4 regions of the Sphingopyxis granuli genome follow, and region 2 is predicted to be linked to each of the others. Evidence: predicted binding sites of a transcription regulator. Region 2 holds the regulator's gene; each other region holds the start of a gene.

Region 1 (7,934 bases), 2.3 Mb from region 2:
GTCGCTGCTCGTCGTCTTCCTCTGCCTCGCGGCGCTCTACGAAAGCTGGTCGATCCCGCTCGCGGTGCTGCTGGTCATCCCGCTCGGGCTCGTCGGTTCGGTGTTCGCGGTGTCGCTGCGCGGGCTGCAGAACGACGTCTATCTGCAGATCGGCCTGCTGACGACGATGGGGCTCGCGGCGAAGAACGCGATCCTGATGATCGAGTTCGCCGAGCAGGAGGAAAAGAAGGGCAAGCGCGTGATCGAGGCGGCGGTCGAGGCGGCGCGCATCCGTCTGCGTCCGATCCTGATGACGAGCTTCGCCTTCATCTTCGGCGTGCTGCCGCTGGCGCTCGCGACCGGCGCGGGCGCGAACAGCCGCGTCGCCATCGGCACCGCGGTGATCGGCGGCATGATGACCGCCGCTTTCCTCGCCATCTTCTTCATCCCGCTGTTCTTCGTCCTCGTGCGGCGCGGGGTGCGCGACGGGTTCGCGGCGCTGCGCGCCCGTTTCGGCAAACGCGGCGCCGGGCGGGAGGCAGCGGCATGAGGCGCGCGCCGCTCGCTCTCGCCGCATTGCCGTTGTTGCTCGCGGGCTGTTCGCTCGCGCCGCAGACGGTGCTGCCGACGCCGCCGGTGCCGCAAAGCTGGCCGGTGGGCGACGCCTATCTGGCCCACAGCGAGGCGGCGCTGCCGATCCTGTCCTATACGCAGATCTTCACCGACCCGCGGCTGCAGACGCTCGTCGAGCAGGCGCTGGCGGCCAATCGCGACCTGCGCACCGCCTATGCCAATGTCGCCGCGGCGCGGGCGCAGGTGCGCGTGACGCGCGCGGCGCAATTTCCCGCGATCGGCGCAAGCGCCGGGGCCGGCTATGCCGATCGCGGCGCCGGCGGGGGCAGCGGCGATTTCGCCGTGCAGGGCGGGATCACCGGTTTCGAGCTCGACCTGTTCGGCCGTCTCGCCAATGCGACCGAAGCCGACCGCAACCGCGCGCTGGCGACCGAGGCGGCATCGCGCACGGTGCGCCTCGCGCTGATCGCCGACCTCGCGGGCGCCTGGGCCGCCTATGGCGCCGACCGCGACCTGCTGGCCATCGCCGAGGACACCGCTGCCAACGCGCGCGAGGCGGTGCGGCTGACCAGGGCCCGGCTCGACGGCGGCATCGCGCCGCGCACCGACCTGCGCCAGGCCGAACAGATACTGGCGACCGCGGAGGATTCGATCGCCCAGCAGAAGACGGCGCTGGCGCAGGACGAGAATGCGATCCGGCTGCTCGTCGGCGGCGAGGTCGACCGTGCGCTGCTGCCCGCGACCCTTGCCGAGGCCAGCGCCGGAATCGCCGCGCCCCCCGCCGGGGTCCGCTCCGAAATCCTGCTGCGCCGTCCCGATGTGATCGAGGCCGAATATCGGCTGCGCGCCGCCAATGCCGACATCGGCGCGGCACGCGCGCGGCTGTTTCCGGCGATCTCGCTGACGGGCCTCGTCGGTTTCGCGAGCGACGCGCTGTCGGGCCTGTTCGACGGCGGCGCCTTCAACTGGTCGGCGGGTGCCGATGCGAGCGCGTCGATCTTCGATTTCGGCGGCCGCCGCGCCGGCGTCGCGGTGAGCGAGGCGCAGCGCGACGCGGCGCTTTCCAGCTATGAAGGCGCGATCCAGACCGCGTTCCGCGATGTCGCCGACGCGCTCGCGGTGCAGGGCACGATCGCCGAGCGCGTCCGCGCCGCGGCGGCGAACAGCGAAGCGACGGCCGACACCGCGGCGCTGACCGAGGCACGCTATAGCGGCGGCGTCGACAGCTTCCTCTCCAGCCTCGACGCGCAGCGCAGCCTCTACAGCGCGCGGCGCAGCGAAACCGCGACGCGCCTGTTGCTCGCGCAGACGCGCATCGCGCTGTTCCGCGCGCTGGGCGGCGACAGCGGCGCCGGGAGCGACGCGGCGGCGCGCTGAAATCCCTTTCGCACGAAGACGCGAAGCAAGCCCGTGCGGCCTTGGTAAGCGGATCATTATGAATTTCGTGCGTCCATCCTATCTCCCCTCCCGCTTGCGGGAGGGATCGGGGGTGGGCCAGCGGCGTTGCATTCGCCCACCCCGCTGCGGCTAGCGAACAAGTTCGCAAGCCTCGTCGCCCCTCCCGCAAGCGGGAGGGGGACCGAGCCTTTGCAGCCTATTCAAAACGCCCCCACACCCGCCGTCTTGACAAGCGGCGGGACTCACGCGCTAATAGAACATATAGAGAACATATCATGCGCGATTCGTCCTCCCCTCTCGCCGGGCTGCGCCGCCGCATCGCCCGGATCGCCGCCGCCGGCGCGCCGCCCGGCGACGGCGCGTGGCTGACGAGCGGGCATGCGGGATTCGATGCCGCGCTCGGCGGCGGGCTGGCGATGGGGCGAGCGCATGAAATCTTCGCCGCCGACGCGCTCGATGCGGCCAGTGCCGCCGCCTTCGCCGCGCTGCTCGCCCTGCGCGGGCCCGGCGAAGCGCCGGTCCTGTGGCTGCGCACGGCGGACGGCGCGCGGCGTCAGGGGCATCTCTATGCGCCGGGCCTCGCCGAACTGGGGGGCGATCCGAACCGGCTGCTGCTCGTCGAGGCGCGCGATGCGACCGCGCTGCTCGCCGCCGCCAACGATGCCGTGCGCTGCCCCGGATCGGCGGCGGTCGTCGTCGAAAGCCGCGGCGCACTGGCGGCGCTCGACCTGACCGCGGGGCGGCGGCTCGCGCTCGGCGCGCGCGACGCGGGAACGGTGCTGCTGCTGCTGCGCTTCGCCGCCGAGCCGGTGCCGAGCATCGCCGAGACGCGCTGGCGCCTGGCCGCCGCGCCGTCGCGCGAACTGGAGGCGCAGGCACCGGGGGCGCCCGCCTTCGACCTGGAATTGCTGCGCTGGCGCGCCGGCCCTGCGGGCGCGCGCTGGCGGCTGGAGTGGAACCGTGACGAACGAGCCTTTGGGGACGCGGCGCTATCTGGCGCTCTTCTTCCCCTATCTTCCCGCCGAGCGTCTGTCGCGCACCGCGCCGCGGCCGCCTGACGCCCCGCTCGTCTTCGCCGAAAAGCGGCGCGGGGCGCTGTGTCTCGCGAGCGTCGGCGCCGATGCCGAGGCGTTGGGACTGGTCCCCGGCCTGCCGCTCGCCGACGCGCGGGCGCGCGTGCCCGACCTCGCCGTGGCCGCACACGATCCGGCGGGCGACCTGCTCTGGCTCGACCGGATCGCCGAGGGATGCGGGCGCTACACGCCGCTCGTCGCGCTCGATCCTCCCGACGGGCTGATCCTCGACATCGCGGGATGCGCGCACCTGTTCGGCGGCGAAGCGGCGCTGGTCGCCGATGTCGAGTCGCGGCTCGACCGGCTCGGGATGACGGTGCGCGCCGCGCTCGGCCCCACCGCCGATGCCGCCCGCGCGCTGACGCGCCACCCGGCCCCGCCCGCGCCCGACGAAGCGGCGGCGGTCCGGCGCCTGCCCGTCGCGGCGCTCGACCTCGAAGGCGAGGCAACGCGCGCGCTGCTGCGCGCCGGGCTGCGGACGATCGGCGATCTCGCAAGCCGGCCGATGGCGTCGATCGCCGCGCGCTTCGGCGCCGAAGCGGCCGGGAAGCTGCGCCGCATCCTCGGCGATGCGCCGAGCCCGCTCGCGCCGCGCCGGACGCCGCCGCCCGTCGCCGCCGCGCGCCGTTTCGCCGAACCGGTCGCAAGCACGGCGCATGCAACGACGGTGCTCGCCGAACTGACCGCCGAGGCGATCGCGGAGATGCGCGCGCGCGACAAGGGCGGCCGCGCGTTCCACGCCACCTTCTTCCGCAGCGACGGCCTCGCCCGGACGATCGCGGTCGAGACCGGCCGACCGACCCGCGATCCGGCGCTGGTGATGCGGCTGTTCGCCGAGCGCATCGATGGCCTGCGCGACCCGATCGATCCCGGCTTCGGCTTCGACATGATCCGGCTGGCGGTGCCGCGGCTCGAGGCGCTCGGCGCGAGCCAGCTGCGGCTCGAAGGCGGGGCGGTGCGCCGCGCGGCGATCGAGGATTTGGCCGACCGCCTCGCGGTACGGCTCGGGCGCGGCCGCGTGCGCCGCCTTCGCCCCGCCGACACCCATATTCCCGAGCAGGCGCAGCTCGAACTGCCCGCGACCGGCGCCGCGCCGCCGCAGCCCTGGCCCGCGGCGCCCGACGGCGAGCCGCCGCAACGCCCCTTCTACCTCTTCGATCCGCCGCAGCCGATCGAGGTGATCGCCGAGGTGCCCGACGGGCCGCCGCAGCGCTTTCGCTGGCGCCGCGCGCTGCACGCGGTGCGCCTGTACGAAGGGCCCGAACGCATCGCCGCCGAATGGTGGCGCCGCCGCGACAACAAGGGGCTGACACGCGACTATTACCGCGTCGAGGATGTGCAGGGCCGCCGCTACTGGCTGTTCCGCCACGGCCTCTACGACGAAAAGGACGGGCCGCGCTGGTATATCCACGGGCTGTTCGCATGAGCGAGACCTCCACCCCCGAACCGCCGCCCGAACCGGGTTTCGCCGAACTGGTCGCCGCGACCGGCTACAGCTTCCTGCGCGGCGTCGCACATCCCGCGGAGATGGTGGGGCGCGCGATCGAACTCGGCATGGCGGGGATCGGCATCGCCGACCGCAACAGCGTCGCGGGGGTGGTACGCGCCTGGGCGTTCCTGAAGGAGCTGGAGGTCAAGCAGCCCGAAAGCGTGGCGGGATTCCGTCTCGTCGTCGGGGCAAGGCTCGTCTTCGCCGACGGCACGCCCGATATCGTCGCCTATCCGGTCAGCCGGCATGGATGGGGGCGGCTGACCCGCCTGCTGTCGACCGGCAACCTGCGCGCGCAGAAAGGTGACTGCACCCTGTATCTGGACGATCTGCTCACGCATTCGGACGGCCTGCTGCTGATCGCGATGGATGGCGACGAAGCGCTGCTCCGTATGCTGCGGCGCGCGCGGCCGAAATCGGTGTGGCTCGCGGCGACGATGCCACGGTCGGGCGCCGACGCGCGGCGGCTCGACCGGCGCGCCCGACTGGCGGCCGCGGCGGGCGTCCCGCTGCTCGCGACCAACGACGCGCTCTATGCGACGCGCGAGCAGCGTCCGCTGCACGATATCGTCACCTGTATCCGCGAGGGCACGACCGTCCACAAGGCGGGCAGGCTGCTTCACGCCAATGGCGAGCGCCACCTGAAGGCGCCGGCCGAAATGCGACGCCTGTTCCAGCCCTATCCGCGGGCGATCCGCGAAACCGGCCGGCTGCTCACCCGCATCGGCTTTCGCCTCGACGAACTGCGTTACGACTATCCGCACGAACCGGTGCCGCCGGGGTGGAAGCCGTTCGCCTATCTCCACCATCTGGTGAAGACCGCAGCGGTAGAACGCTATGGGGTGCCGCTACCGCCCAAGGTCCGGCGGTTGATCGGCAACGAACTGCGGCTGATCCGGCGCCGCGACTATGTCCATTATTTCCTGACCGTTCACGATCTCGTCCGCTTCGCGCGTGCGCAAAAGCCGCCGATCCTGTGCCAGGGGCGCGGATCGGCGGCGAATTCGATCGTCTGCTTCCTGCTCGGCGTCACCTCGGTCGATCCGATGAAGCACGAACTGCTCTTCTCGCGCTTCATCTCGGCCGAGCGCGACGAGCCGCCCGACATCGACGTCGATTTCGAGCATGAGCGGCGCGAGGAAGTGATCCAGCACATCTACGAGCGCTATGGCCGCGACCGCGCCGCGATCGCCGCGACAGTGATCCATTATCGCGCCCGCAGCACGATCCGCGAGGTCGGCAAGGCGCTGGGATTCAGCGAGGACGTCACTGCGCGGCTCGCCGACACCAGTTGGGGAAGCTGGGGTCAGGAGGTGCCCGTCGAACGGCTGGTCGAGGCGGGACTCGACCCCGCGAACGGCGAGATCGAGCGGTTGCACCGCTTCGTCGGCGAACTGCTGGGCCTTCCACGCCACCTGTCGCAGCATGTCGGCGGCTTCGTGCTCACCGAAGGGCGGCTCGACGAACTGGTCCCGATCCACAATGCCGCGATGGAGGAGCGCACTTTCATCGAATGGGACAAGGACGACATCGACGCGCTCGGGCTGATGAAGGTCGACGTGCTCGCGCTCGGTATGCTGACCTGCATCCGCAAATGCTTCGATCTGATGCGCGAGCATGGACTGGGCGACCGGACGCTGGAGGTCGACATCGAATGCGAGGACGAAGCCGTCTACAAGATGCTGCAAAAGGGCGACAGCATCGGCGTCTTCCAGGTCGAAAGCCGCGCGCAGATCAACATGCTGCCACGGCTGAAGCCCAAGGAGTTCTACGATCTCGTCGTGCAGGTCGCGATCGTGCGCCCCGGCCCGATCGAGGGCGATATGGTCCACCCCTATCTGAAACGGCGGAATAAGGAGGAGGAGGTCACATTCCCTTCTCCCGCCCCTCCTCACGATCCGGACGAACTCCGCGACGTCCTCAGGAAAACCTTCGGCGTTCCGCTGTTCCAGGAACAGGCGATGAAGCTGGCGATGGTCGCGGCGGGCTTCACGCCTGAGGAAGCGAACGGTCTGCGCCGGGCGATGGCGACCTTCCGCAACGTCGGCACGATCGACGATTTCCGCGAAAAGATGATCGGCGGCATGGTGCGGCGCGGCTATGAACAGGATTTCGCCGAACGCTGCTTCAAGCAGATCGAGGGTTTCGGCAGCTATGGTTTTCCCGAAAGCCATGCCCAGTCCTTCGCGCGGCTCGTCTATGTTTCCTCGTGGATCAAGCATTATCACCCCGCCGTCTTCGCCTGCGGCATCCTGAACTCGCAGCCGATGGGCTTCTATGCCCCCGCACAGCTTGTCGGCGACGCGCGTGCGCATGGGGTCGAGGTGCGCGCGGCCGACGTGAACGCCAGCGGGTGGGACAACAGCCTCGAACGTCGGGACGACGGCCGCCTCGCGCTGCGGCTCGGTTTCCGGCAGGTCGACGGGTTCCGCGAGGCGTGGGCGCAGCGGCTTGTCGAGGTGCGCACCACGCCCCTTGCCTCCCCGTTCGTCAGCGTCGAGGATCTGGCGCGGCGCACCGGCCTGCCGCCGCGCGCGCTGCGTCTGCTGGCGGAGGCCGACGCGTGCCGCTCGATGGAACTCGAACGGCGTCCGGCATTGTGGAACGCGCGAAGGGTGCGGCAGGGGGTGCTGCCGCTGTTCGACGCCGCCGGGGCGGACGAGCTGGGGCCGGAGGCGGAGGCCGATCTGCCGCCGACGCCGCTCGTCGAGCATGTCCTCACCGATTATCAGACGACGCGCCTGTCGCTGAAAGGGCATCCGATGGCCTTTCTGCGCCGCGCCTTCGCCGGCGAGGGCGTGCTGAGCTGCACGGAGGCCGCGGCGGCGAAGAACGGGCGGATCGTCCGCACCGCGGGGGTCGTGCTGATCCGCCAGCGGCCGGGCAAGGGGAATGCGATCTTCATCACGCTCGAGGACGAGGGCGGGATCGTCAATGTGCTGCTGTGGGCGCGCCACTTCGAGCGCTATCGCCGCGCCGTCATGGCGTCGCGGCTGATGCTGGTCGAGGGCGAGGTGCAACGCAGCCGCGAAGGCGTCGTCCACCTGATGGCAAGCCGCATCGTCGATCGCACCGCGATGCTCGACGCGCTGGGCAACGCCGCGCCGCAGGCGCCGATGCCGCGCCCGGGCCATCCGCGCAACGTCCGCATCCTGCCCAAATCACGCGATTTCCATTGACAGCATGGAGGCTGAGAATATTCGCGCAGCGGCGCAAAGGCAGGGATACGGTCGCGCCGGGCGATGTCCCCGACTGAAAAGCCCCGTGCTCCCGCGCAGGCGGGAGCCCAGAGCGGATAGCGCCAAGGTCGGCGTCGGATCGCTCTGTGTCCCCGCCTGCGCGGGGACACACAAGCCTTACACAGGCTCCACCCCCATCGCCCCGGCGCCACCGCGCGAATCCAAACGAAAGACGCCCCGGTC
Region 2 (7,934 bases):
CGACCTCGTGAAACTGATGGCGGAGTGATCGACCGCCGGAAATCTTCTATCCCTTCCCCTCGCCTCTCAAAAGCGATACGGCCCGCCGCCATGATCCTGGTCATCGACAATTACGACAGCTTCACCTTCAACCTTGTTCATTATCTGATCGAACTGGGGGCAGAGGTGCGCGTCGAACGCAACGATGCGCTCACCGCAGCCGAGGCGCTGGCGAGCGGCGCCGAGGCGATCCTCATCTCCCCCGGCCCCTGTACCCCGAACGAAGCCGGGATCAGCCTCGATCTCGTCGCCGCCTGCGCCGATGCGGCGCGACCGCTGCTCGGCGTGTGCCTCGGTCATCAGGCGATCGGCCAGCATTTCGGCGGCACGGTGCAGCGCGGCCACCTGATGCACGGCAAGACCTCGCCGGTATGCCACGACGGCACCGGGCTGTTCGCCAGCCTGCCCTCGCCGCTCACCGCGACGCGCTATCACAGCCTCGAGGTGGTCGACATTCCCGCCGCGCTCGCGATCAATGCGACGAGCGACGACGGCGCGGTGATGGGCTTTCGCCATGTCGATCTGCCGATCCACGGCGTGCAGTTCCACCCCGAGAGCATCGCCACCGAGCACGGCCACGCGATGCTCGCCAATTTCATGCGGCTGGCGGGACTGCCGGTCGCCGAGCGGCAGGCGGCATGAGCCGCTTCGGCCCCTTTCCCGACCCCGCCCGCTTCCTCGAGCCCGACGAGGCGGCGCATGCCTTCGCGACGATGCTCGACGGCGGCGGCCGCGATGAGGACGTCGCGGATTTCCTCTCCGCGCTTTCGGATCGCGGCGAGACGATGATCGAGATCGCCGCCGCGGCGCAGGCGATGCGCGAGCGGCTGATCCCGATCCGGGCGCCCGCGGGCGCGATCGACGTCTGTGGCACCGGCGGCGACGGCCACCACACGCTCAATGTCTCGACCGCGGTGTCGATCGTCGTCGCGGCGTGCGAGGTTCCCGTCGCAAAGCACGGGAATCGCGCCGCTTCCTCGAAATCCGGCGCGGCCGACACGCTCGAGGCGCTCGGCCTCGACATGGAGCGCGCCGGGCGGATGGCGGAGGCGCAGCTTGCCGACCTCGGCATCTGCTTTCTCTTCGCCGCCAACCATCATCCGGCGATGAAGCGCATCCAGCCGATCCGCCAGGCGCTGGCGCGCCGCACCATCTTCAACCTGATGGGGCCGCTCGCCAATCCGGCGCGCGTGACGCGCCAGCTCATCGGCATCGCGCGCCCCGCCTATGTTCCGGTCTATGCCGAAGCGCTGCACCGTCTCGGCACCGACCATTCGCGCGTCATTTCGGGCGACGAGGGCCTCGACGAGCTGTCGCTCGCGGGCGGCAACGAGGTGGCGGTGGTGACGCCCGACGGCGTGCAGATGCAGCGTAGCACCGCGGCCGACGCCGGCCTGCCCTCGCATCCGATCGCCGCGATCCGCGGTGGCGACGCCAGCTATAATGCCAGGGCCTTGCGCGACCTGCTGCAGGGCGAGCACGGCCCCTATCGCGACGCGGTGCTCTACAACGCCGCCGAGGCGCTTGTCGTCGCGGGCGCGGTCGACCGTCTCGTCGACGGGGTCGAGGAAGCCGCCGAGGCGATCGACAAGGGTCTTGCCAACGCGCTGCTCGATTGCTGGATCGCTTACCGATGAACGACGCCCAGTGCCCGGAAAAGCATTCCATATGAACAAATTGACCGAAATCCTCGCCACCAAGGCCGAAGAGGTCGCCGAACGCCGCAAGAGCCGGTCGGTGACGCAGCTCGATGCGATCGACGCGGGCGCGGTGCGCGGTTTCGCGGCGGCGCTGGAAAAGAAGATCGCCGCGGGCGGCTTCGGCCTGATCGCCGAAATCAAGAAAGCTTCGCCTTCCAAGGGCCTGATCCGCGAGGATTTCAATCCGGCGGATCACGCGCGCGCCTATGAAGCCGGCGGCGCGGCGTGCCTGTCGGTGCTCACCGACGCACCGTGGTTCCAGGGGCATGAGGAATTTCTGATCGCCGCGCGCACCGCCTGCGCCCTGCCGGTGCTGCGCAAGGATTTCATGATCGACCCATGGCAGGTCGCCGAAGCGCGCTCGATCGGCGCCGACGCGATCCTGATCATCGTCGCCGCCCTCGACGACGGGCCGATGCGCGAGATCGAGGCGGCCGCCCTCGAACGCGGCATGGACGTGCTGGTCGAGGTACATGACGAGGCCGAACTCGACCGCGCGCTCACCCACCTCCGATCGCGCCTGATCGGCGTCAACAACCGTGATCTTCGTACCTTCGAGACCGACCTTGCCGTCACCGAACGGCTCGCGCAGCGCGTTCCGCCGGGCACGTTGCTCGTCGGCGAAAGCGGCATCGCCGCCCATGCCGACTGCCAGCGCCTCGCCTGGAGCGGCGTCCACGCCTTTCTGGTCGGCGAAAGCCTGATGCGGCAGGCGGACGTGACTGCGGCGACCCGAACGTTACTGGAGGGCTGAGGACGTCCTAGGCTCAGGCCGTTCTGTCATCGCTTGACAAGTTCCGCTCTGTTCCACTATCGTTCTCTATATGTCCATTGACAGCATGGAGACCGAGAGATGTTGACCGCGAAGCAGCACGAACTGCTCCACTTCATCCAGCAGCGCCTCGACGCGAGCGGAATTTCGCCCTCGTTCGAGGAGATGAAGGATGCGCTCGGACTCAAGTCGAAATCGGGCATCCACCGGCTGATCAGCGCGCTCGAGGAGCGAGGCTTCCTGCGCCGCCTGCCCAATCGCGCCCGCGCGCTGGAAGTGCTCAAGCTGCCCGAGGCGGCGAAGGCACCGGCGCGCGACACCGTCGTGCCGCTGCGCAAGCCGGCGCCGGCGTTGAAGCCGATCGCCGCCAACGACATCATCGAGGTTCCGCTGCACGGCCGCATCGCCGCCGGCGTGCCGATCGAGGCGTTCGAGGATCACAACCAGCTTTCGGTTCCCGCCGCGCTGCTCGGTGCGGGCGAGCATTATGCGCTCGAAGTGTCGGGCGATTCGATGGTCGAAGCGGGGATTCTCGACGGCGACTATGCGCTGATCCAGAAGGCGAACACCGCGCGCGAGGGCGACATCGTCGTCGCACTCGTCGACGGACAGGATGCGACGCTCAAATATTTCCGCCGCGAAGGGCCGATGATCCGGCTCGATCCCGCGAACAGCGCCTATGAACCGCAGCGCTACGAGGCCGAGCGCGTCATCGTGCAGGGCCGCCTGTCGGGATTGCTTCGTCGTTACCACTGACCTGTTGCGGTCGTCGCCATGGATGCGCGTCGCCGGCGCGCAGCGCGGTGGCGACATGCGGCCGCTCGCCCAGATAGAGCGCAAGACCGCCGCTCGCTTCCAGACTGTTGCGGTCGATCGTCAGCCAGCGCCCGATGCATTCGCGTGGCAGCCAGCGGTCGCTGATCACCACGTCGGCCGCGGCGCAGGCGGCGGCCATGGTGCGTCCATCGATGCGGTCGCGGCCGCGCGCGGCGAGGATGATGCGCCTTATCGCACCCTGCCCCTGCTGCCAGCGGCAGAAATCGTCGTTGCATTCGACATGGTCGAGATCGGCGAGCGCGGCGAACGGGGCGTCGATCCCTGCCGCCTCGGCCATAGAATCGCGGATATAATCCCCCGCCCGCGCGCGTAGCAGCGCATAGCCGCCGCCGGGAACCGCCGCGGCGATGTGGCGTCCGTCGCCGGAGATCAACAGGTCGGGGCGCGGCTGCGCGAGCAGGATGGCGGCCCCCGCCAGCAGCGGCACCACCCCGGCGAGCCGCCAGCGCGTCTGCCACAGCAGCAGCCACAGGCCGCCGAATAGCGCGAGTGCGAAGCCGCCCGGCGGAAAGCTGGGCAGCGTCGCGACGGCTCCCGGCGCCGAAGCGACCCGGTGGGCGAGCGCGATCAGCAGCCGCAGCGCCTGTTCGGCGACCCACCAGAAGGGCGCGCCGAGCCCGACGCCGTCGAACAGCAGCGCCAGCGCCTCCATCGGCATGATGACGAAGGTCGTCAGCGGGATCGCGACGATATTGGCGAGCGCGCCATAAAGCCCCGCCTTGTGGAAATGGAACAGTGCGATCGGCGCCAGCGCGACCTCGACGACCAGCCCCGTCAGCAGCAACCCCGCCGCGGCGCGCAGCAGACGAAGCGCCGTGCCTTCGTCGCGCTGCGCCAGGAACGCGCGCATCCAGCGGCTTTCGTGCAATGCGATGATCGCCGTCACCGCCGCGAAGCTGAGCTGGAAGCTGGGTCCGGCGAGTGCTTCGGGGCGCCACAGCAGCACGAGCAGCGCACCCGCCGCGACGAGGCGCAGCGTGATTGCCTCGCGCCCCATCAGGAAGGCGGCGAGCACGAGCAGCGCCGCGATCAGCGACCGCAGTGTAGGCACTTCCGCTCCGGCCAGCCAGGTATAGCCCGCCCCGGCCAGCGCCGCCGCGGCGGCCGCCAGCGGCAACACATGGCCCGCCAGCGCAAGGCGCCGGCTCAGCCCGAGCAGCCGCATCGCGAGCAGCATCACGAAACCGATCACCGCGGTCACATGCAGGCCGCTGATCGAAAGCAGGTGCGCGAGCCCGCTGCGGCGCATTGCCTCGTTATCCGCCTCGGCGATCGCGCCGCGGTCGCCGGTGACGAGCGCCGCGGCGACACCGCCGGGCGATCCCGGCACCGCGGTGTGGATATGTGCGCTGAGCCGCGCGCGCAGCGGCTGGCGTCGCTCGTCCGCTCCGCGCGCGCGCGCGACCTCTCCCAGCACCGTCCCGACCGCACCGATGCCGTCGAACCAGGCGCGCTGGGCAAAGTCGTAGCCGCCGGGCAGGTTGGCCGCCGGCGGCGGCATCAGCCGCGCGCGCAGGCCGATCGACTCGCCGGGTGCGATTCCCGCCGCGCGCTCGCCGCTCAGCGTCAATCGGATGCGCGGCGGCAGGTCGGCGCGCCCGTGCGGCCGCACGATCATCCGCACCGTGCCGCGCGCCGGCAGCGGCTCGACGCTTTCGACCACCGCCGAAAATTCGGTCGTCGCCGGATAGGCGAGCACCGGCGCCGCGACCCACTCGGCACGCGCCCAGATCAGCAGCAGTCCCACAGCCATCGCACCGCAGGCGATCGCAAGACTGCGCCCGGTCCGCCGCTGCCAGCCGATCAGCAAGCCGCCGCAGACGCCGCCGCCAAGAAGGAACAGCGCCCCGATCCAGTGCGCCCGCGCCGGCGCCGCGAACCACAGGCCGATCCCCGCCGATAGCGCGACCGGCAGCCACAGCCCCAACCGCTCGCGCTCGCGGTCGAGCCGGTCCTCCAGCCACGCGAAGGCGCGCCGCAACGCGGCGGCCGCGCTTTCCCCAATGGGCGTTTGAAGCCTCCTTGTCGCCATGCTAGGGGCTGCCCCGACATCGTCCCCGGTCCCCGCCCGGGGCCGCAAGGTGAGTGAAAGAGGCCAGAGTGGCAACCGAAAACAAGACCGATCCCGCCGAAGCGACCGGCACCGACGTGGTGACGCGCTTCGCGCCCTCCCCGACCGGCTTCCTCCATATCGGCGGCGCGCGCACCGCGCTGTTCAACTGGCTGTTCGCGCGGCACCATGGCGGCAAGTTCCTGCTCCGCATCGAGGACACCGACCGCGCGCGTTCGACCGAGGCCGCGATCGACGCGATCCTCGACGGGATGCGCTGGCTCGACCTCGACTGGGACGGCGACGCCGTCTTCCAGTTCGCGCGCGCCGGCCGCCATGCCGAGGTCGCGCAGGAACTGCTCGCGAAGGGCGCGGCCTATCGCTGCTATCTGACGCAGGACGAGCTGGCCGCGATGCGCGCCGAGGCGCAGGAGAAGCGCGTCCCGTTCCGCGTCCGCAGCCCGTGGCGCGACCGCGACGACGGCGATCCCGCCGCGCCGCACGTCATCCGCCTGCGCGCGCCGCAGGACGGCGCGGCGACGATCCGCGACCGCGTCCAGGGGGAGGTCACCGTCCAGAATGCCGAGCTCGACGATTTCATCCTGCTGCGCAGCGACGGCACGCCGACCTATATGCTGAGCGTCGTCGTCGACGACAACGACATGGGCGTCACCCACGTCATCCGCGGCGACGACCATCTCAACAACGCCTTCCGCCAGCGGGCGCTGATCCACGCGATGGACTGGCGCGAGCCGGTCTATGCGCATGTGCCGCTGATCCACGGCGCCGACGGCGCCAAGCTGTCGAAACGGCACGGCGCGCTGGGCGTCGACGCCTATCGCGACGAACTCGGCTACCTGCCCGAAGCGGTGAACAATTATCTGCTCCGCCTCGGCTGGGGGCACGGCGATGCGGAGATCATCAGCCGCGAACAGGCGATCGAGTGGTTCGATCTCGCGCATGTCGGCCGCTCGCCGTCGCGCTTCGATTTCAAGAAGCTCGAGAATCTGAACGGCCATTATATACGCGAGGCCGACGATGCGCGGCTCGCCGGCCTTGTCGCGCCACGCGTCGAGCGGCGCATCGGGCGACCGCTGGGCGATGCCGGACATGCGGTACTGGTGCGGGCGATGGATGCGCTCAAGCCGCGCGCCAAAACACTGGACGAGATTGCCGAAGGCGCGCTCTTCCTGTTCGAGACGCTGCCGCTGCAAGTGGACGAGAAGGCCGCAGGGCTGCTAAGGGATGCGCCCGAAGGCCTGCTCGCCGATGCCACCGAAAGGCTGCGGGTACTGACCGGCTGGAACGCCGAAGATATCGAGGCGGCGGTCCGCGAGACGAGCGAGTCGGCCGGAGTCGGGCTCGGCAAGCTGGCCCAGCCGCTGCGTGCCGCGCTGACCGGACGGACGGTATCGCCGGGAATTTTCGACGTCCTGCTGCTGCTGGGACGCGATGCGAGCCTGGCACGACTTGACGCAGCGCACAATTTTCCGGCAGGGGCGTAGCCGCAACGGCTCCCGCCCTTACAGATCAGGGGAAGAACAATGACCGACATCGCAAAAATCACCCTGGGCGACAAGACCGTCGAAGATCCGGTGCTGAAGGGCACGGTGGGTCCCGATGTCGTCGACATCCGCAAATTCTATGCCCAGACCGGCGCCTTCACCTATGATCCCGGCTTCACCTCGACCGCGAGCTGCGAATCGAAGATCACCTATATCGACGGCGACGAGGGCGTTCTGCTCCATCGCGGCTATGCGATCGGCGATCTCGCCGAACATTCGAGCTTCATGGAGGTCGCCTACCTGCTGCTCAACGGCGAGCTGCCGACCGCCGGCGAACTGGAAAAGTTCGACAACACCATCACACGCCACACGATGCTGCACGAACAGCTCGCGACCTTCTATCGCGGGTTCCGGCGCGACGCGCATCCGATGGCGATCATGTGCGGCATCGTCGGCGCTCTGTCGGCCTTCTATCACGATTCGACCGAGATCCACGATCCGCACCAGCGCATGGTCGCCAGCCACCGGCTGATCGCGAAGATGCCGACGATCGCAGCGATGGCCTATAAATATGCGGTCGGCCAGCCCTTCGTCTATCCGCGCAACGACCTCGGCTACACCCACAATTTCCTGCGCATGACCTTCGGTGTCCCGGCCGAGGATTATGAGGTCGATCCGGCGGTGGTGCGCGCGCTCGATCGCATCTTCATCCTTCATGCCGACCATGAACAGAATGCTTCGACCTCGACCGTGCGCCTCGCCGGTTCGTCGGGCGCAAATCCCTTTGCCTGCATCGCGGCGGGCATCGCCTGCCTGTGGGGCCCGGCGCATGGCGGCGCCAACGAGGCCGCGCTCAACATGCTGCGCGAGATCGGCCGCCCCGAGCGCATCCCCGAATATATCGCGCGTGCGAAGGACAAGGACGATCCGTTCCGCCTGATGGGCTTCGGCCACCGCGTCTACAAGAATTACGATCCGCGCGCGACCGTGATGCAGAAGACGGTGCGCGAGGTGTTCGCGGCGCTGAACGT
Region 3 (7,934 bases), 1.1 Mb from region 2:
TTGGCGAGCCCGACCAGTCGCGGCAGGCGCTGCGTGCCGCCGGCCCCGGGCAGCGCGCCGAAGCGGATTTCGGGAAGGCCGATCTTCGCGTCGTCCACCATGATACGGAAATCGCAGGCGAGCGCGATTTCACAGCCGCCCCCCATTGCGGCGCCGTTGATGACCGCGATGACCGGCTTCGCCACCGCCTCGATATGGCTGACGAAATCTCGGCGCGGATCGCCCGTGACGCCTTTTTCGGTGATCATGTCCTCGATCTCGCGCAAGTCGGCGCCGCCGCAGAAATGCTTTTCGCCCGCCCCAGTCACCAGGATGCACGCGATCTCGCGATCGGCCTCGAGGTCGTCGAGCGCGTCGTTGAAATCGACCGTGAGCTGCATGGTGATCGTGTTGGCGCGCGCCGGACGGTCGAGGATGATCGTCGCGATCGCCCCGCTGCGCTCGATACGGATCGGCCTGGCCTGTTGCAAAACCCACTCCCATGTATTGCTTGACTGAGGAATTTAATAATCTCATATTATCCAAGTCAACACATTTTTTGAAATGGGGAAAAGCTTTGGCGGGGCTCTTTTTGGAAGGCGAACCGAACCCGGCGCTCAGGGGGCAGAAATGCGAAGGCTGCGGCCGCGTCGCCTTTCCGCCCAATCCCTACGGCTGCGAAAAATGCGGGGCGCCGGCTGCGATGCTGGTCGATCGCCCGCTGGTCGGGCGGGGGCGCATCGTGGCGTTCGTGACGACGACCCACGCGAACAGGCGCGATTTGTCGGTGCCCTATACGATGGCGTCGATCGCGCTGGACGATGGCCCGGTCATTCGGGCGATCATGGCCGATTCGACCGGCGAATCGCTCGCCGCGGGCGATGCGGTCGAAACCGTGCTCGTCGAGCGAGCGGCGGAAGAGGAAAGCACCGACCGCGTCCTGCGGTTCCAGAAGCGCGAGGCGGCGTGATGCGCCGGCCGCTGCGCGATTATCGCCCCGTCCATGTCATCGGGATCGGCCTTCATCGGTTCCAGCCGCTCAGCGAGACGACCTATGTCGAACTCGGCCTGACGGCGATTCGCGAGGCGATGGCCGATGCCGGGATCGCCTTTTCCGCCATCGACTCCGCCTATTGCGGGACGGCGCTGCTCGGCATGGCGCCCAGCCGTGCGATGCTGAGGCATCTCGGGGCCTCGGGCCTGCCGATCACCCAGGTCGAAAATGCCTCGGCTTCGGGATCGACGGCCGTACGTCAGGCGGTTCTCGAAGTCGCCAGCGGCATGGCGGACGTGTCGCTCGCGATCGGGCTCGACAAACCCGCCCCGATCCGCCTCGCCCACGAAGCGGCGGGCGTTCCCGATCTGGTCAACGCCTACGCCTCGCCCTTCACGCATTTCGCGCTGCTCGCCGACGATTATATGCGCCGGTACGGGGTCACCGCCGAACAGGTCGCCCGGGTCGCGGAAAAGAATTTCCGGAACGCATCGAAGAACCCCCATGCACACCGGCAGAAGGGCTATTCGCTCGCGGAGATAGTGTCCGGCCCCAATATCTCCGGCCCCCTGACCCGACTGCAATGCTGCCCGATCGGGGAAGGCGCCGCCGCCGTGATCGTCGCGTCCGACGACGCCATCGCGCGGCTCGGCCTCTCTCGCGCGCGCAGCGTCCGGGTCCTCTCGTCCACGTCGCGCTCGGAGCGGGTTTACGACCCCGGCGCCGATCCCGACACCGAGCTGACCCGCGAAACACTGGCCATGAGCTGCGCGGAAGCGGGCGTTTCACCCGGCGACCTCGACGTCGTCGAATTTCACGACGGCTTCTCGATCGAGGAACTGCTCTACGTCGAGGCGCTGGGCGTCTGCCCGCCCGGACAGGCCGCCGGACAACTGGCGCGCGGCGATTTCGACATCGGCGGGCGCATCGCGATCAATCCCTCGGGCGGCCTTCTGGCGATGGGGCATCCCATCGGCCCGACCGGCGTCGGCCAGATTTGCGAGATCGCGCGGCAACTCCGCGGCGAAGCCGGCCCGCGCCAGCACCCGGGGGCCCGCCTCGGGCTCGCCCATATGGTCGGCATCGGTTCGGTGTGCGTCGTCCACATCCTTTCGGCCGCCGATTGACCCCGGCGCACACCGGCCCGTCAGCATCAGTCAACAGGAATCACCCATGCGCATTGGTCAGATCGTTCCCAGTTCCAACACCACGATGGAAACCGAAATTCCCGCAATCCTGCGCGGGCGCGAACGCCTGCATCCCGGCGATCGCTTCACCTTTCATTCGAGCCGGATGCGGATGAAGCAGGTCACAAAGGAAGAACTCGCGGCGATGGACCGGGACAGCCTGCGCTGTGCGGCGGAACTGGCCGACGCCGCCGTCGATGTCGTCGGCTATGCCTGCCTCGTCGCGATCATGAGCATGGGCCGCGGCTATCACTGCGCCAGCCAGGACGCGCTGCAGGCGCGAATGCGCGAGGAAGGCCACGCCGCGCCGGTGATCACCTCGGCCGGCGCCCTCGTCGACGAACTCCGGCTCGCGGGCGTCCGGTCGGTCGCGATCGTGACCCCCTATATGCCGGCGCTGACCGCGCTGGTCGTCGATTATATCGAGGATCAGGGCATCCGCGTGGTCGACGCGATCGCCTTGGCGATCCAGGACAATCTCGAGGTCGGGCGCCGCGATCCGATGGCGCTGGTGGACGATGTGGACCGGCTCAGGATCGATGGCGCCGACATGGTGGTCCTGTCCGCCTGCGTGCAGATGCCGTCGCTCGCCGCGGTCCCCGTCGTCGAGGACAAGCTCGGCCTGCCGGTGACGTCGGCCTCCATCTGCACCGCCAGATCCATGCTGCGGTCGCTCGGCCTCGAACCCGTCGCGCCGGACGCCGGATTCATGCTGGCCACCCCCGGCTGACGCCACCTCCATCGCCACCGCAAGGTCACCGAACCCGCAACCGAAAGGCCACAATCATGGCAAAAGACTACAAAAAACCCACCACCACCCCTATTCTCATCGCATTCACCGAGGCGCAGCAGTCGCGCGAAACCTACGGCGGCGGGGTGGCGAACGTAGTCCTGCAGGGCATGCATCTGCGGCGCCCCGACGCCACCCGCGACACCGTACTCCTTTTCATGCACCCCACAGCGACGCTCGACACACTGCCGCTGCCGCGCGAACTGGCCCGACGCGGCGTTCCGGTGCTTGCATGCGGCAGCCGCTATCCGCACAACGACAGCGCACTGATCATGGAGAAGGTGCTCGTCGACCTTGGTCACTATGTCCGATATGCCCGCGAACGACTGGGCTACAGGACGGTCATTCTCGCTGGCTGGAGCGGCGGGGCCTCGCTTTCGGTCTTCTATCAGTCGCAAGCCCAGAATCCGACGATCACGGCGACGCCGTGCGGCCATGCGATCGACCTGTCGGGGCTTCAGCCGGCCGATGCGATCATGCAGCTTGCCGCCCATTCGGCGCGTGCGCGGATCATGACCGAGTCGATGGATGCTTCGCTGCGCAGCGAAGGCGACCCGACCGATCGCAACGCCGCCTTCGACCTCTATGACCGCATCAACGGGCCGAAGCCGCCCTATGCCCCCGATTTCGTCGCGGCCTATCGCGCGGCGCAGATCGACCGCAACCAGCGGATTACGGCGTGGGTGCGCGAGACGCTAGACGCGCTGAAGCGGCGCGGTTCGGCCGATCAGGAACGATGCTTCGTGACCCACGGCACCATGGCGGACCCTCGGTGGCTCGACCCCATGCTCGACGCCAATGGGAGAGCTCCCGGAATCTGCTACCTCGGCGAACCGGAGGCCGTGAACAACGGCCCCATCGGACTGGCGCGGTTCGCGACCCTGCGAAGCTGGCTTTCGCAATGGAGCATCGACGAATCGCGCGCGAACACGGAGCTTCAGGGGCCGCATGTCACGGTTCCCGCGCTGGTGATCGCCAATGCCGCCGATGACTGCTGCCCGCCTTCGCACACCGACATCATCTATCGCAGCCTCGGTGGTCCGAAGGAACTGCATACCATCCCCGGTGCCAATCACTATTACATCGGCCAGCGGGAGCAGTTGGATGCCGCCATCACACTGATCATCGACTGGCTTCGGAAGGGCGGCCTGCTCGAAGGCCTGCCTGACGCCTCTGGAGGGGGGTGAGCGGGGGTAGCGCGCCGCTGCCCCCGCTCTTCCCTCCGCCGCGGTCGCGCCCGACGTTGCGTCGCGCACAACTGTATCTTAAACGACGGGCATTCGCGAAACGGGGCGCGACGGGCGCCGATACCGCCAGCGCGGCCCGTGCGACTGATAGAGGTGGGACGATAGTCCATTGACCAGTGTATCTGCAGACGGCGCAAAAGCCGAGACGAGCCCGCAACGCGCGCCCCAGCGGCGTAAGCGGCGGGAGCAGCAGCGCGCGATCGAGACCAAACAGGCCATCCTCGCAGCGGCGTTGCGCGAGTTCGCCGACAAGGGATTCGACGGCGCCAGCACGCGGGAGATCGCCGACAAGGCCGACGTCAACCACCGTTTGATCGGGCATCATTTCGGCAACAAGGAATTGCTGTGGGAAGCCACAGCCAAATATGTTTTCGGCGAATATGTCGCGCAGCAGCGAAAGCGATATCAGGGCCTGGACGGGGTCGATCAGCCCATCCTGCTGCGTCTGATGCTGCGCGAGTTCATCCTGTTCAGCGCCAAGGTTCCCCAACTCCACCGCTTCATGGTCCAGGCCAACGAAGGCGGGCAGAAGCGGCTGGAATGGCTGATCAAGAATCATCTCGCGCCCGGCATCGCCATGGACCTGATGATTTTGCGGAAGGCGCAGGAGGAAGGCATGCTTCGCAGCGGCGACCCGATGCATCTCCGCTATCTATTCATCGGAGCTGCTACGTCGGTGTTCACGCTGTCCGAAGAATATCAATTCATGTCGAAGCAGAATCCCTTCGATGAGGATTTCATCGAAAATCACATCGAAATGGTTCTGTCGCTTTTCCTGACGCCGAAAGACAACGCGCCCTAATCATCCTTAGGGGGTTTCAGATCAAACAGCCGACAAGTTCACGAAAACCTTGCGGAACCTCTCCGTCGGGCCCGGTAGGCTAGCGCGAACAGTGCGAAGGCGCCGAGAGGCACGTCAATGGCGGGCGGGCCGACCTGCTTCAGGAGAGGGGCTTGCAGGTCCAAGGGGCGTGTGCCCGCCGCCGTCGGCCGGCCGGCCGGCCGGCCGGTCCGGAAAACGAGACCGGCCGAACGGGAGACGGACGCGATCAGAGATCGTCGTCTTCCCCGTCGTCGGGACCGGTCATCATCTCTTCCGCCACCGCATCGGTGCGGCCGCGGATCGCGCTTTCGAGCCGCTGCATCAGCTCGGGATTTTCGCTCAGGAAATTCTTCGCATTCTCGCGGCCCTGCCCGATTCGGATCGAATCATAGCTGAACCAGGCGCCCGATTTCTCGACCAGCCCGGCCTTAACGCCGAGGTCAAGGATCTCGCCGATCTTCGAAATACCCTGACCGTACATGATGTCGAACTCGACCTGCTTGAACGGCGGCGCAACCTTGTTCTTGACCACCTTGACGCGCGTCGTGTTGCCGACGATATCGTCGCGGTCCTTGATCTGCCCGGTGCGGCGAATGTCGAGGCGGACCGAGGCATAGAATTTGAGCGCGTTGCCGCCGGTCGTTGTCTCGGGATTCCCGTACATCACGCCGATCTTCATGCGCAGCTGGTTGATGAAGATCACCATGCAGCGCGAACGGCTGATCGACCCGGTGAGCTTGCGCAGGCTCTGCGACATCAGCCGTGCCTGCAGGCCGACATGACTGTCGCCCATCTCGCCCTCGATCTCGGCACGCGGAACGAGCGCCGCGACCGAATCGACGACGAGCACGTCGATCGCGTTCGAACGCACCAGCGTGTCGACGATCTCGAGCGCCTGCTCGCCGGTGTCGGGCTGCGACACGATCAGTTCGTCGATGTCGACGCCAAGCTTCTTCGCATAGACGGGATCGAGCGCATGTTCGGCGTCGACAAAGGCCGCGGTGCCGCCCATCTTCTGCGCCTCAGCAATGCAATGCAGCGCGAGCGTAGTCTTGCCCGAACTTTCGGGGCCATAGATTTCGATGACGCGCCCGCGCGGCAGGCCACCGACCCCCAGCGCAATGTCGAGCCCGAGCGAACCGGTCGAGATCGCCTCGACCTGCATCGCCTCCTTCGAGCCGAGCTTCATCACTGAGCCCTTGCCGAAGGCGCGGTCGATCTGCGCCAATGCGGCGTCGAGCGCCTTCTGCCTGTCTGGTCCGTTCACTGATTTCCCCGATTCGACGAGTGACAATTGTCCGGCCATTTGCCGTCCCTTTCCTGCTCTAGAGCGAGCACAGAGGCATCGCAACGCCCGACCTTCGTACCACATTTGTTCTATTGGAACAATAGAAGAACAAAATAATTTGGTGAGCGGAAAGACTATTCAGTGAAGAACGCGTTCAGAGCCGCCTCGATCTCCGTCAGGCGGAAGGGTTTGGTCACCAGCGTCCGGTGCGCGTGCGCGGGCGGGATGATGTCGCCGCCGCCGGTGGTGAAGGCAAAGGGAATCGCCCGCGCCGCCAGCGCATCGGCCACCGGCCATCCCTTGGTTTCACCCAGGTTGATGTCGATCAGCGCTGCCGCGACCGGCTGCGCGTCGAGCACCGCAAGCGCCTCCTCGATCGACGTCGCCTGTGCGGGCTCGGGAAAGCCGATCGCTTCGAGCATGTCGACGAGCATCATGCCGATCAGCACGTCGTCCTCGACCAGCAGGACCAGCCGATCATCCATCATCGGACACCCGGTGCGCGGCATCGTCGAGCGCCGCCGAAACAGCTTCGGCAAGTTGCGCGACGGAAAAGGGTTTGGGCAGGAAGGCGACATGATCGATGTCGATCGACTGGCGAAGCTGCTCCTCGGCATAGCCCGACATGAAGAGCACGGATAGCGCCGGCCGCCTCGCGCGCATCGCGCGGACCATCGTCGGACCGTCCATCGTCGGCATCACGACGTCGCTGATCACCAGATCGACCTTGTCCATGCCCGCGAACCGCTCGAGCCCCTCCTCGCCCTGCGACGCGGTGACGACGCTGTAGCCCGCACGGGTCAACGCGCGTTCGGCGACGGCGCGGACCATGTCCTCGTCCTCGACCAGCAGGAGGGTGCCTGTGCCCCATTGGGACTTCTTTGCGCGGATCGGAGCGGCGGGGACGGCGGGGGCGCCGCTGCCGGGGATGGCGGGGGCGGCGCCGGCGGTGCGGTGGACGGGCAGGTAGATGGTGAAGCTCGTCCCCTCGCCGGGCCGGCTGTCGGCGAAGATGAAGCCCGCCGACTGCTTGATGATCCCATAGACCGTCGACAGGCCCAGCCCCGTCCCCTTGCCGACGTCCTTGGTGGTGAAGAAGGGTTCGAAGATCTTGGGCAAGATGTCGGCGGGAATGCCCGCGCCGGTATCGCTGACCTTGAGCGCGCTGTAATCGGCGGGCGGCATGAACTCGTTGCCCATCTGCCGCACCTCGGCCGCCGACACCGGATAGGTCTCGATCGTCAGCGTGCCGCCGCCGGGCATCATCGCATCGCGCGCGTTGACGGCGAGATTGATGATCACCTGTTCGAGCTGGACCGGGTCGGCACGCACCGCGCCGAGCCCGCGGCCATGGTGGACCGCAAGCTGGACAGTGTCGCCCATCAGCCGCCTGAGCAGGTGCGAAACCTCCGAAATCACGTCGGGAAGCTGCAATATCTGGGGGCGCAGCGTCTGCTGGCGCGAGAAGGCGAGCAATTGCCGCGTCAGGCTGGCGGCGCGATTCGCGTTGCTGCGGATATGCTGGATATCGTCATAGTCGCTGTCGCCCGGCGTGTGGCGCATCAGCATCAGGTCGCAGCTTCCGAGCACCGCGGTCAGGATGTTGTTGAAATCATGCGCGACGCC
Region 4 (7,934 bases), 490 kb from region 2:
CGACCGCCTCGTTTTCGTCGAGGAGTGGGAGAGCGCCGACGCGGTGCGGGCGCATTTTGCGGTGCCGGCGTCGGGGGCTTTCGTCGCCGAAATGCGCCGTCTCTCGCCCGAACCGCCCGTGATCCGCATCTACGCCGCCGAGGATATCACCGCGAAGCTGATGGGCTGAGATTTCCTCCCCTCCCGCTTGCGGGAGGGGCAGCGAGACTTGCGAGCTTGCTCGTTAGTCGCAGCGGGGTGGGCCACTGCAACGTCGCTGCCCACCCCCAACCCCTCCCGCAAGCGGGAAGGGAGTCATCTTCATTTCCCCAGCAGCGGCGCCAGATACTGTCCGGTGAAGCTGCGTTTCTCCTTCACCACCTGTTCGGGCGTGCCCGCGGCGACGATTTCGCCGCCCTTGACGCCGCCTTCGGGGCCGAGGTCGACGATCCAGTCGGCGGTCTTGATGACGTCGAGATTATGCTCGATCACAACGACGCTGTTGCCCTGATCGACCAGTGCCTGGAGCACCTCGAGCAGCTTGCGGACATCCTCGAAATGCAGGCCCGTCGTCGGCTCGTCGAGGATGTAGAGCGTCTGCCCGGTCGAGCGCCGCGACAATTCCTTCGCCAGCTTCACCCGCTGCGCCTCGCCGCCCGACAGCGTCGTCGCCTGCTGCCCGACCTTGATATAGCCGAGGCCGACGCGGACGAGCATCGCCATCTTGTCGCGGATCGCGGGCACCGCCTTGAAGAATTCCGCCGCGTCCTCGACCGTCATGTCGAGCACGTCGGCGATGCTCTTGCCCTTGAACTTCACCTCCAGCGTTTCGCGGTTGTAGCGTTTGCCGCCGCAGGTCTCGCACGTCACATAGACATCGGGCAGGAAGTGCATCTCGATCTTGATCAGCCCGTCGCCGGTGCAGGTCTCGCAGCGCCCGCCCTTGACGTTGAAGCTGAAGCGGCCGGGCTTGTAGCCGCGCGCCTGCGCCTCCGGCAGCCCCGCGAACCAGTCGCGGATCACGGTGAAGGCGCCGGTATAGGTCGCGGGGTTCGAGCGCGGGGTGCGGCCGATCGGCGACTGGTCGATGTCGATCACCTTGTCGCAATGTTCGAGCCCCGACAGGCTGTCGTGCGGTCCGGCGACCATACGGGCGCCGTTCAGGGTGCGCGCCGCGCTGGCGTAGAGCGTGTCGATGACGAGGCTCGACTTGCCGCTGCCCGACAGCCCGGTGACGCAGGTGAAGGTGCCGAGCGGAATCTTCGCGGTGACGTTCCGCAGATTGTTCGCGCGCGCGCCCTTCAGCACCAGGTCGAAGCCGTTGCCGGGGCGGCGATGCGACGGCACCTCGATCCTGCGCGCGCCGGTCAGATAGGCGGCGGTCAGGCTCTTCTCGTTCGCCAGCACCTGTTCCAGCGTGCCCTCGGCGACCACCTTGCCGCCATGAACGCCGGCGCCGGGCCCCATGTCGACGATATGGTCGGCGGTGCGGATCGCATCCTCGTCATGCTCAACGACGATCACCGTGTTGCCGAGGTTGCGCAGCCGCTTGAGCGTCGCGAGCAACCGGTCGTTGTCGCGCTGGTGGAGGCCGATCGACGGTTCGTCGAGGACGTAGAGGACGCCCGACAGCCCGCTGCCGATCTGGCTGGCGAGGCGGATGCGCTGGCTTTCGCCGCCCGACAGCGTGCCGCTGGTGCGGTTGAGGTTGAGATAGTCGAGCCCGACGTTGTTGAGGAAGCCGAGCCGCTCGTTGATTTCCTTGAGGATCGCCTTGGCGATCTGCTTCTGCTGCGCGTTCAATTTCGCTTCGAGCGTGCCGAACCAGTGGAGCGCGTCCGCAACCGACCGCCGCGCCGACTGGCTGATGTCCTCGCCCGCGATCTTCACCGCGAGCGGTTCGGGGCGCAGGCGCGCGCCGTGGCAGGTCTCGCACGGCTGCGCGGTCTGATATTTGCCGAGTTCCTCGCGCGTCCACGCGCTTTCGGTTTGGAGCATGCGGCGGTTGAGGTTTCCGATCACCCCCTCGAACGGCTTGTGCGTGGTATAGGTGCGCTTGCCGTCGCGGAAGGTCAGTTCGACCGGCTTGCCGCCGCTGCCGTAGAGGATGACGAGCTGCACCTCGCCGGGCAGGTCCTGCCACGGCGTTTCGAGGCCGAAACCATAGGCTTTGCCGAGGCTTTCGAGCACCTGCATATAATAAGGGGAGGGCGGGTTCGATTTCGCCCACGGCACCACCGCGCCCTTCTTGAGGCTGAGCGCGTGGTTGGGGACGACAAGGTCGGGATCGAATTCGAGCCGCTCGCCCAACCCGTCGCATGCGGGGCAGGCGCCCTGCGGCGCGTTGAAGCTGAACAGGCGCGGTTCGATCTCGGCGATGGTGAAGCCCGAGACCGGGCAGGCGAATTTCTCGGAAAAGATGATGCGGTTCGCGGGGATTCCCGCCCCCTTCAGGCTCCCCTCCCGCTTGCGGGAGGGGTTGGGGGTGGGCATGTCCCCCAGATGCCGGTTCAGAAGTCGGCCCACCCCCGACCCCTCCCGCAAGCGGAGGGGGGAAGACAGCGCCTCCGCCACCGTCGTGTCCGCCAGATCGACATAGGCCAGCCCCTCGGCCAGCTTCAGCGCCGTCTCGAAGCTGTCGGCGAGCCGTGTCTCGATGCCTTCGCGCACCGCGATACGGTCGACGACGACCTCGATGTCATGCTTGTATTTCTTGTCGAGCGCGGGGGCGTCCTCGATCGCGTGGAATTCGCCGTCGATGCGGACGCGGGTGAAGCCTTCCTTCTGCCACTGCGCCAGTTCCTTGCGATATTCGCCCTTGCGGCCCCGCACGACGGGGGCGAGCAGATAGGCGCGCGTGCCTTCGGGCAATTCCATCACGCGGTCGACCATCTGGCTGACCGTCTGCGCGCTGATCGGCTCGCCGGTCGCGGGCGAATAGGGGATGCCGACGCGCGCCCACAGCAGGCGCATATAATCGTATATTTCGGTGACCGTCGCGACGGTCGAGCGCGGGTTGCGGCTCGTCGTCTTCTGCTCGATGCTGATCGCCGGCGACAGTCCGTCGATATGCTCGACGTCGGGTTTCTGCATCATCTCGAGGAACTGGCGCGCATAGGCGGACAGGCTCTCGACATAGCGCCGCTGCCCCTCGGCATAGATGGTGTCGAAGGCGAGGCTGGACTTGCCCGACCCGGAAAGGCCGGTGATGACGATCAGGCTGTCGCGCGGCAGGTCGACGTCGACGCCCTTGAGATTATGCTCGCGCGCGCCGCGCACCGAAATGTGGGTGAGACTCATGGGAGGGGTGTGTTCCAGATTTGTTCTCGACGCGCAAGAGGCGAGCGTCGCCTCTTAAATAGGAAGCACGAAGGTGGCCCGCAATGCGACGATCGACGCGAACTTTCCACCAACCCGCCGAACCCTTCGACCAATGTTCGCCCGCTCGCTTGACCCCCTGCCGCCAAGGGCGAACAAGCATGGCATATCCGCCGTCCGACCGCGACGGCGTGCGAAACGGGGAGAAGAAGATGAAGTCGATCCACATGGGGGCGGCGATGCTGGCGATGGCCGCGATGCTGACGGGGATGCCGGCGCCGGCGCGCGATACGACGGCGTCTGCCGCAGCGGCAGATGCGGACGCGGCGTCGCTTCGGGCGCTGACCTTCGGGGCGTGGGGCGTCGACCTGTCGGCGCGCGATCCGTCGGTGAAGCCGGGCGACGATTTCGACCGATATGCCAACGGCGGCTGGTCCGCGCGCACCGAGATTCCGGCCGACCAGCCGTCGGCGGGGGTTGATTACGACGTCTATAACCTGACCCAGCGCCAGCTCCGCCAACTGGTGACGAGCGCACCGGCGACCAGCCAGCTCGGCGGCCTCTACCAGAGTTTCATGGACGAAGCGCGGGTTGAGGCGCTGGGCCGCAAGCCGCTGATGGTCGACATCGCCAGGGTGCGGGCGATCGGGGACAAGAGCGCGATGGCGCGCTTCATGGGGCAGTCGCAGGGTGCCTTCGGTTTCAGCGTCGTTTCCGGCGAGCCCTATGCCGACTCGGCCGATCCGACGACGAACGTGCTGTGGCTCGGCCAGAGCGGATTGGGGCTGCCCGACCGCGAATATTATCTGTCGGACGATTTCCAGGCGCAGCGCGATGCCTATCGCGCCTATATCGTGCGGACGATGACGATGATCGGCGATCCGGCGCCCGAAGGGGCGGCGGATGCGATCCTGGCGTTCGAAACCGGTATCGCCCGGGCGAGCTGGCCGATCGCCGACCGCCGCGACCTCGGCAAGATCAACAATCCGATGTCGTCCGACGAACTGGCCGCCTATGCGCCCGGGCTCGACTGGACGGCCTGGTTCGCGGGCGCCGGCATCGCGCCGCAGAAGCGCGTCATCGTCAACGAAAACACCGCCGTTCGCGACATCGCTGCTCTCTATGCGAAGACGCCGCTCGACACGATCAAGGCGTGGCAGCAGTTCCACGTCGCCGACAATGCGGCGAACTATCTGTCGAAGGACTGGGTCGACAGCCGGTTCGAATTCACCAAGGCGATGAGCGGTGTCGCGGAGTTGCGGCCGCGCTGGAAACGGGGCCTGCGGCTCGTCGACGGCAGCCTCGGCGAACTGGTCGGCGAAACCTATGCCCACGCCTATTTCCCGCCGAGCGCCAAGGCGGAAATGGAGAAGCTCGTCGCGAATCTGAAGCTGGCGATGGCCGACCGCATCCGCGCCAACGACTGGATGGCGCCCGCGACGAAGGAGGCGGCGCTCGCCAAGCTCGCACGGATGGACGTGATGGTCGGCTACCCCGACAAGTGGCGCGACTATTCGGGACTGAAGATCGATCCTGCCGACCTCTATGGCAACGTCGAACGCAGCGCCGCTTTCGAATATGCCTATCTGCTATCCGACCTCGGCAAGCCGGTCGATCGCAAGAAATGGGCGATGAACCCGCAGGAAGTGAACGCCTATAACGGCGGGCTGGAAAACAAGATCGTCTTTCCCGCCGGCATTCTTCAGGCGCCCTTCTTCAGCGAGTCCGTCGACGACGCGGTCAACTACGGCGCGATCGGGGCGGTGATCGGGCACGAGATCGTGCACGGCTTCGACGATCAGGGGCGCAAGATCGACGCCGAAGGCGCGGTGCGCGACTGGTGGACCGCCGAGGACGCCGCGCGCTTCGAGGCGCAGGCGAAAGGGTTCGGCGCGCAATATGCGACCTATGAGGCGGCACCGGGCGCCTTCATCAATCCCGAACTGACGATGGGAGAGAATATCGCCGACCTGGGCGGGCTGGAGATCGCCTATGACGCCTACCACCGCTCGTTGGGCGGCAAGGAGGCACCGGTGATCGACGGGCTGACCGGCGACCAGCGCTTCTTCCTCGCTTTCGCGCAGGCGTGGCGCAACAAGGCGCGCGACGATGCGATCAAGCAGCAGGTGGCTAGCGACGAACACAGCCCGTCACGCTGGCGCATCATCGGGCCGCTGCGCAACGTCGATGCCTGGTACAAGGCGTTCGATGTGCCGGCGGATGCGAAATATTATCTGAAGCCAGAGGCGCGGACACGGATCTGGTAGGTCGCGATCGGCGCGCCTCTGGCGGCCGTCCGCACCGGGAACCGTCTGGGAACGGCTTCGCGGCGAAGGCGTTTGCACGGCAGGCAATCGCCGTTGCCGTGAAGGAGAAACTTCGATGACCAGGATGCTATTGGCCGCCACCGCCGCGCTGGCGCTGTTCGGAGCCAGGCAGGCTACTGCCCAGACCGAACCCGACGCCGCCGACACGGCCGCTGCCGTCCAGACCAAGCCCGACGGCACGACACCGGAAGAGCGTGCGAATACCGCGCGGCTCAACGCGGAACAGGCGGCGCGGGCGAAAGCCGAGAATGTCACCTATGAGCAGGAGGTAGCCGCCGCCGCTGCGCAGGAACAGGCGGAGCAGGAGAAATACGCCGCCGAAACCGCGGCCTACGAGGCGGAGAAGGCCCGCGTCGCGGCGATGGGCGCCGAGGAACGGATGCAGTGGGAAGCCGATGTCGCGGCCTGCAAGGCCGGTGACACCACGCGTTGCGCGCATCCATTGCCCGAACCGCAGCGCTGACATGAGGCGCTGATACGGACGCCGTTGGTCGATCGTCGGGCGACTTTCGTCGGCCCGTCGACCGGCCACAGGATTCGATCGAAAGCGGGCCGAGAATCGCCGCATCGCGCGGCATGATGCGGATGTGGAACACGGAGGCGGTGGTCTACCCCGGTCCGGGCCTGCGTGTTCCGCTTCATATCGTTGGCTGTAGTCGGATCACCGCCCCTGCATGATCGCCTTGACGTCGTGCAGATAGGTGCGGCCGATGCGATGCAGCCCGCCTTCGCCCAGATCGACGCTCCACGCGCCGTCGCCATGATGCTTGAGCCCGACGATGCCGCCGCGGCGGACCATCTTCGATCGGTGGATGCGGATGAACTGATCGGGATTCATCCGTTCTTCGAGCGATTTGATCGTCTGGTGGATCAGCCAACTCCGGCTGCCGACATGCAGGCGCATATAATCGCGCTCGGCTTCGATCAGGTCGACCTGCCCGGCATCGATACGCAGCATCTCGCCGCGGTTCTGGACCCAGAATTCGTTGATCCATCGGCTTTTGATGTCGTGGCTGTGGTCGGTCTGGCGCCATTCGCGCACGCGCGCGATCGCGCGGGCCAACCGGTCGGGTGAAACCGGCTTGAGCAGATAATCGACTGCCGCGACATCGAAAGCGGCGACCGCATAACGATCGAAGGCGGTGACGAAGACCACTGCCGGCGGGTTGTCGAGCTTGTCGATCGCCGCCGCGACCTCGATGCCGTTGAGGTCCGGCATCGCGATGTCGCACAGCACGAGATCGGGCGCGAGCGCTTCGACCATACGCAGCGCAGAGGCGCCGTCGCCCGCGGTGCCGACGAGTGCGATGCCGTCCTGCTGTCCTGCGAGAATCTGCAGCCGCTCGATCGCGAGCGGCTCGTCGTCGACGATCAGGGTGCGCAGCGTCGGCGGCATCAGCATCCGTCCCGCGCCAGCGGCAGCCAGAGCGAGACGTAGAAGCCGCCCTTTCCGGACCGCCCCCACTCGCACCCCGCGACGGGTCCATAGCGCGTGATCAGCCGCTCGCGCACGTTGCCGAGGCCAAGGCCGATCCCCGGATCGGGCGCGGGCGCTGCGGGGTCGACGTCATTCTCGACCCGCAGGATCAGCAGGCCGTAGTCGCTCGACACGGTAACGCGGATGCCGATGCGGCCCTTGCTGGGCGCGACGCCATATTTGATCGCATTTTCGATGACGGGCTGCAGGATCAGGACCGGGACGCACGCATTGCCGAGCGCGTCGGGCACGTCGACCGCGACCTGCAGCCGGTCGGGGAAACGCGCCTGTTCGATGTCGAGATAGAGACGCTGGAGCGCGATCTCCTCGTCGAGGCTGACCAATTGTTCGGGGTCGACCTCGAGACTCGACCGCAGGAAGGAGGAGAGGTTCATGATCATCGCCTCCGCCTCGCTCTGCGAACCGCGCATGACCAGCGTCGACAAGGAATTGAGCGTGTTGAACAGGAAATGCGGGTTGACCTGATAGTGCAGCGCGCGAAGCTGCGCATTCTTCGCCTCGAGGCGATAGGCGTTGGCGCGCCGTTCGACCGCGCGCATCTCGTTCGCGTAGCCGAGCGCGACGTAGAGCGCGGCCCACACCGCGAAGAAGAAATACCAGCGGATCGAACTGTCGAGGATGAGCACCAGTTCCCAGGCGATCGGATATTTGTCGTGCAGATCCTCGATGATCTTGGCCGTCTCGTCCGACGGAAACCAATAGAAGAAGACGAGCATGTTGATGCTCGCATAAAGGGCGACGAGCGGCACCGCCGCTCCCATTGCGACGGCGAGCCGCGCGCCGAAGCTGCGCGGCTGGACACGCTGGAGAAG

What was found. Region 2 encodes LexA, which represses DNA repair genes until DNA is damaged. Its sites were predicted from a motif close to GTTCCNCNCTTGTTCT; they were not measured.
Region 1: a site for LexA is predicted at 2,205-2,220, ahead of SGRAN_RS23095 (ImuA family protein). Genes of this name have one in related genera too.
Region 3: a site for LexA is predicted at 6,384-6,399, ahead of recA (recombinase RecA). Genes of this name have one in related genera too.
Region 4: a site for LexA is predicted at 3,291-3,306, ahead of uvrA (excinuclease ABC subunit UvrA). Genes of this name have one in related genera too.

The regions. Positions count from the first base shown of each region.
Region 1 covers NZ_CP012199.1:4,495,700-4,503,633, forward strand. Annotated here, with positions in the region: gene SGRAN_RS20525 (multidrug efflux RND transporter permease subunit) at 1-529, shown strand, start outside; gene SGRAN_RS20530 (efflux transporter outer membrane subunit) at 526-1,929, shown strand; gene SGRAN_RS23095 (ImuA family protein) at 2,226-3,008, shown strand; gene SGRAN_RS20535 (Y-family DNA polymerase) at 2,911-4,449, shown strand; gene SGRAN_RS20540 (error-prone DNA polymerase) at 4,446-7,691, shown strand.
Region 2 covers NZ_CP012199.1:2,108,627-2,116,560, reverse strand. Annotated here, with positions in the region: gene SGRAN_RS09800 (alpha/beta fold hydrolase) at 1-28, shown strand, start outside; gene SGRAN_RS09795 (anthranilate synthase component II) at 91-681, shown strand; gene trpD (anthranilate phosphoribosyltransferase) at 678-1,676, shown strand; gene trpC (indole-3-glycerol phosphate synthase TrpC) at 1,708-2,493, shown strand; gene lexA (transcriptional repressor LexA) at 2,593-3,267, shown strand; gene SGRAN_RS09775 (ComEC/Rec2 family competence protein) at 3,221-5,380, opposite strand; gene gltX (glutamate--tRNA ligase) at 5,449-6,903, shown strand; gene SGRAN_RS09765 (citrate synthase) at 6,943-7,934, shown strand, end outside.
Region 3 covers NZ_CP012199.1:3,229,265-3,237,198, forward strand. Annotated here, with positions in the region: gene SGRAN_RS14740 (enoyl-CoA hydratase/isomerase family protein) at 1-470, opposite strand, end outside; gene SGRAN_RS14745 (Zn-ribbon domain-containing OB-fold protein) at 572-949, shown strand; gene SGRAN_RS14750 (thiolase family protein) at 949-2,100, shown strand; gene SGRAN_RS14755 (maleate cis-trans isomerase family protein) at 2,147-2,890, shown strand; gene SGRAN_RS14760 (alpha/beta hydrolase family protein) at 2,947-4,137, shown strand; gene SGRAN_RS14765 (TetR/AcrR family transcriptional regulator) at 4,307-4,999, shown strand; gene recA (recombinase RecA) at 5,247-6,326, opposite strand; gene SGRAN_RS14775 (response regulator) at 6,443-6,793, opposite strand; gene SGRAN_RS14780 (hybrid sensor histidine kinase/response regulator) at 6,786-7,934, opposite strand, start outside.
Region 4 covers NZ_CP012199.1:2,601,196-2,609,129, reverse strand. Annotated here, with positions in the region: gene SGRAN_RS12035 (putative quinol monooxygenase) at 1-169, shown strand, start outside; gene uvrA (excinuclease ABC subunit UvrA) at 301-3,279, opposite strand; gene SGRAN_RS12025 (M13 family metallopeptidase) at 3,459-5,564, shown strand; gene SGRAN_RS12020 (hypothetical protein) at 5,680-6,087, shown strand; gene SGRAN_RS12015 (LytR/AlgR family response regulator transcription factor) at 6,286-7,020, opposite strand; gene SGRAN_RS12010 (sensor histidine kinase) at 7,020-7,934, opposite strand, start outside.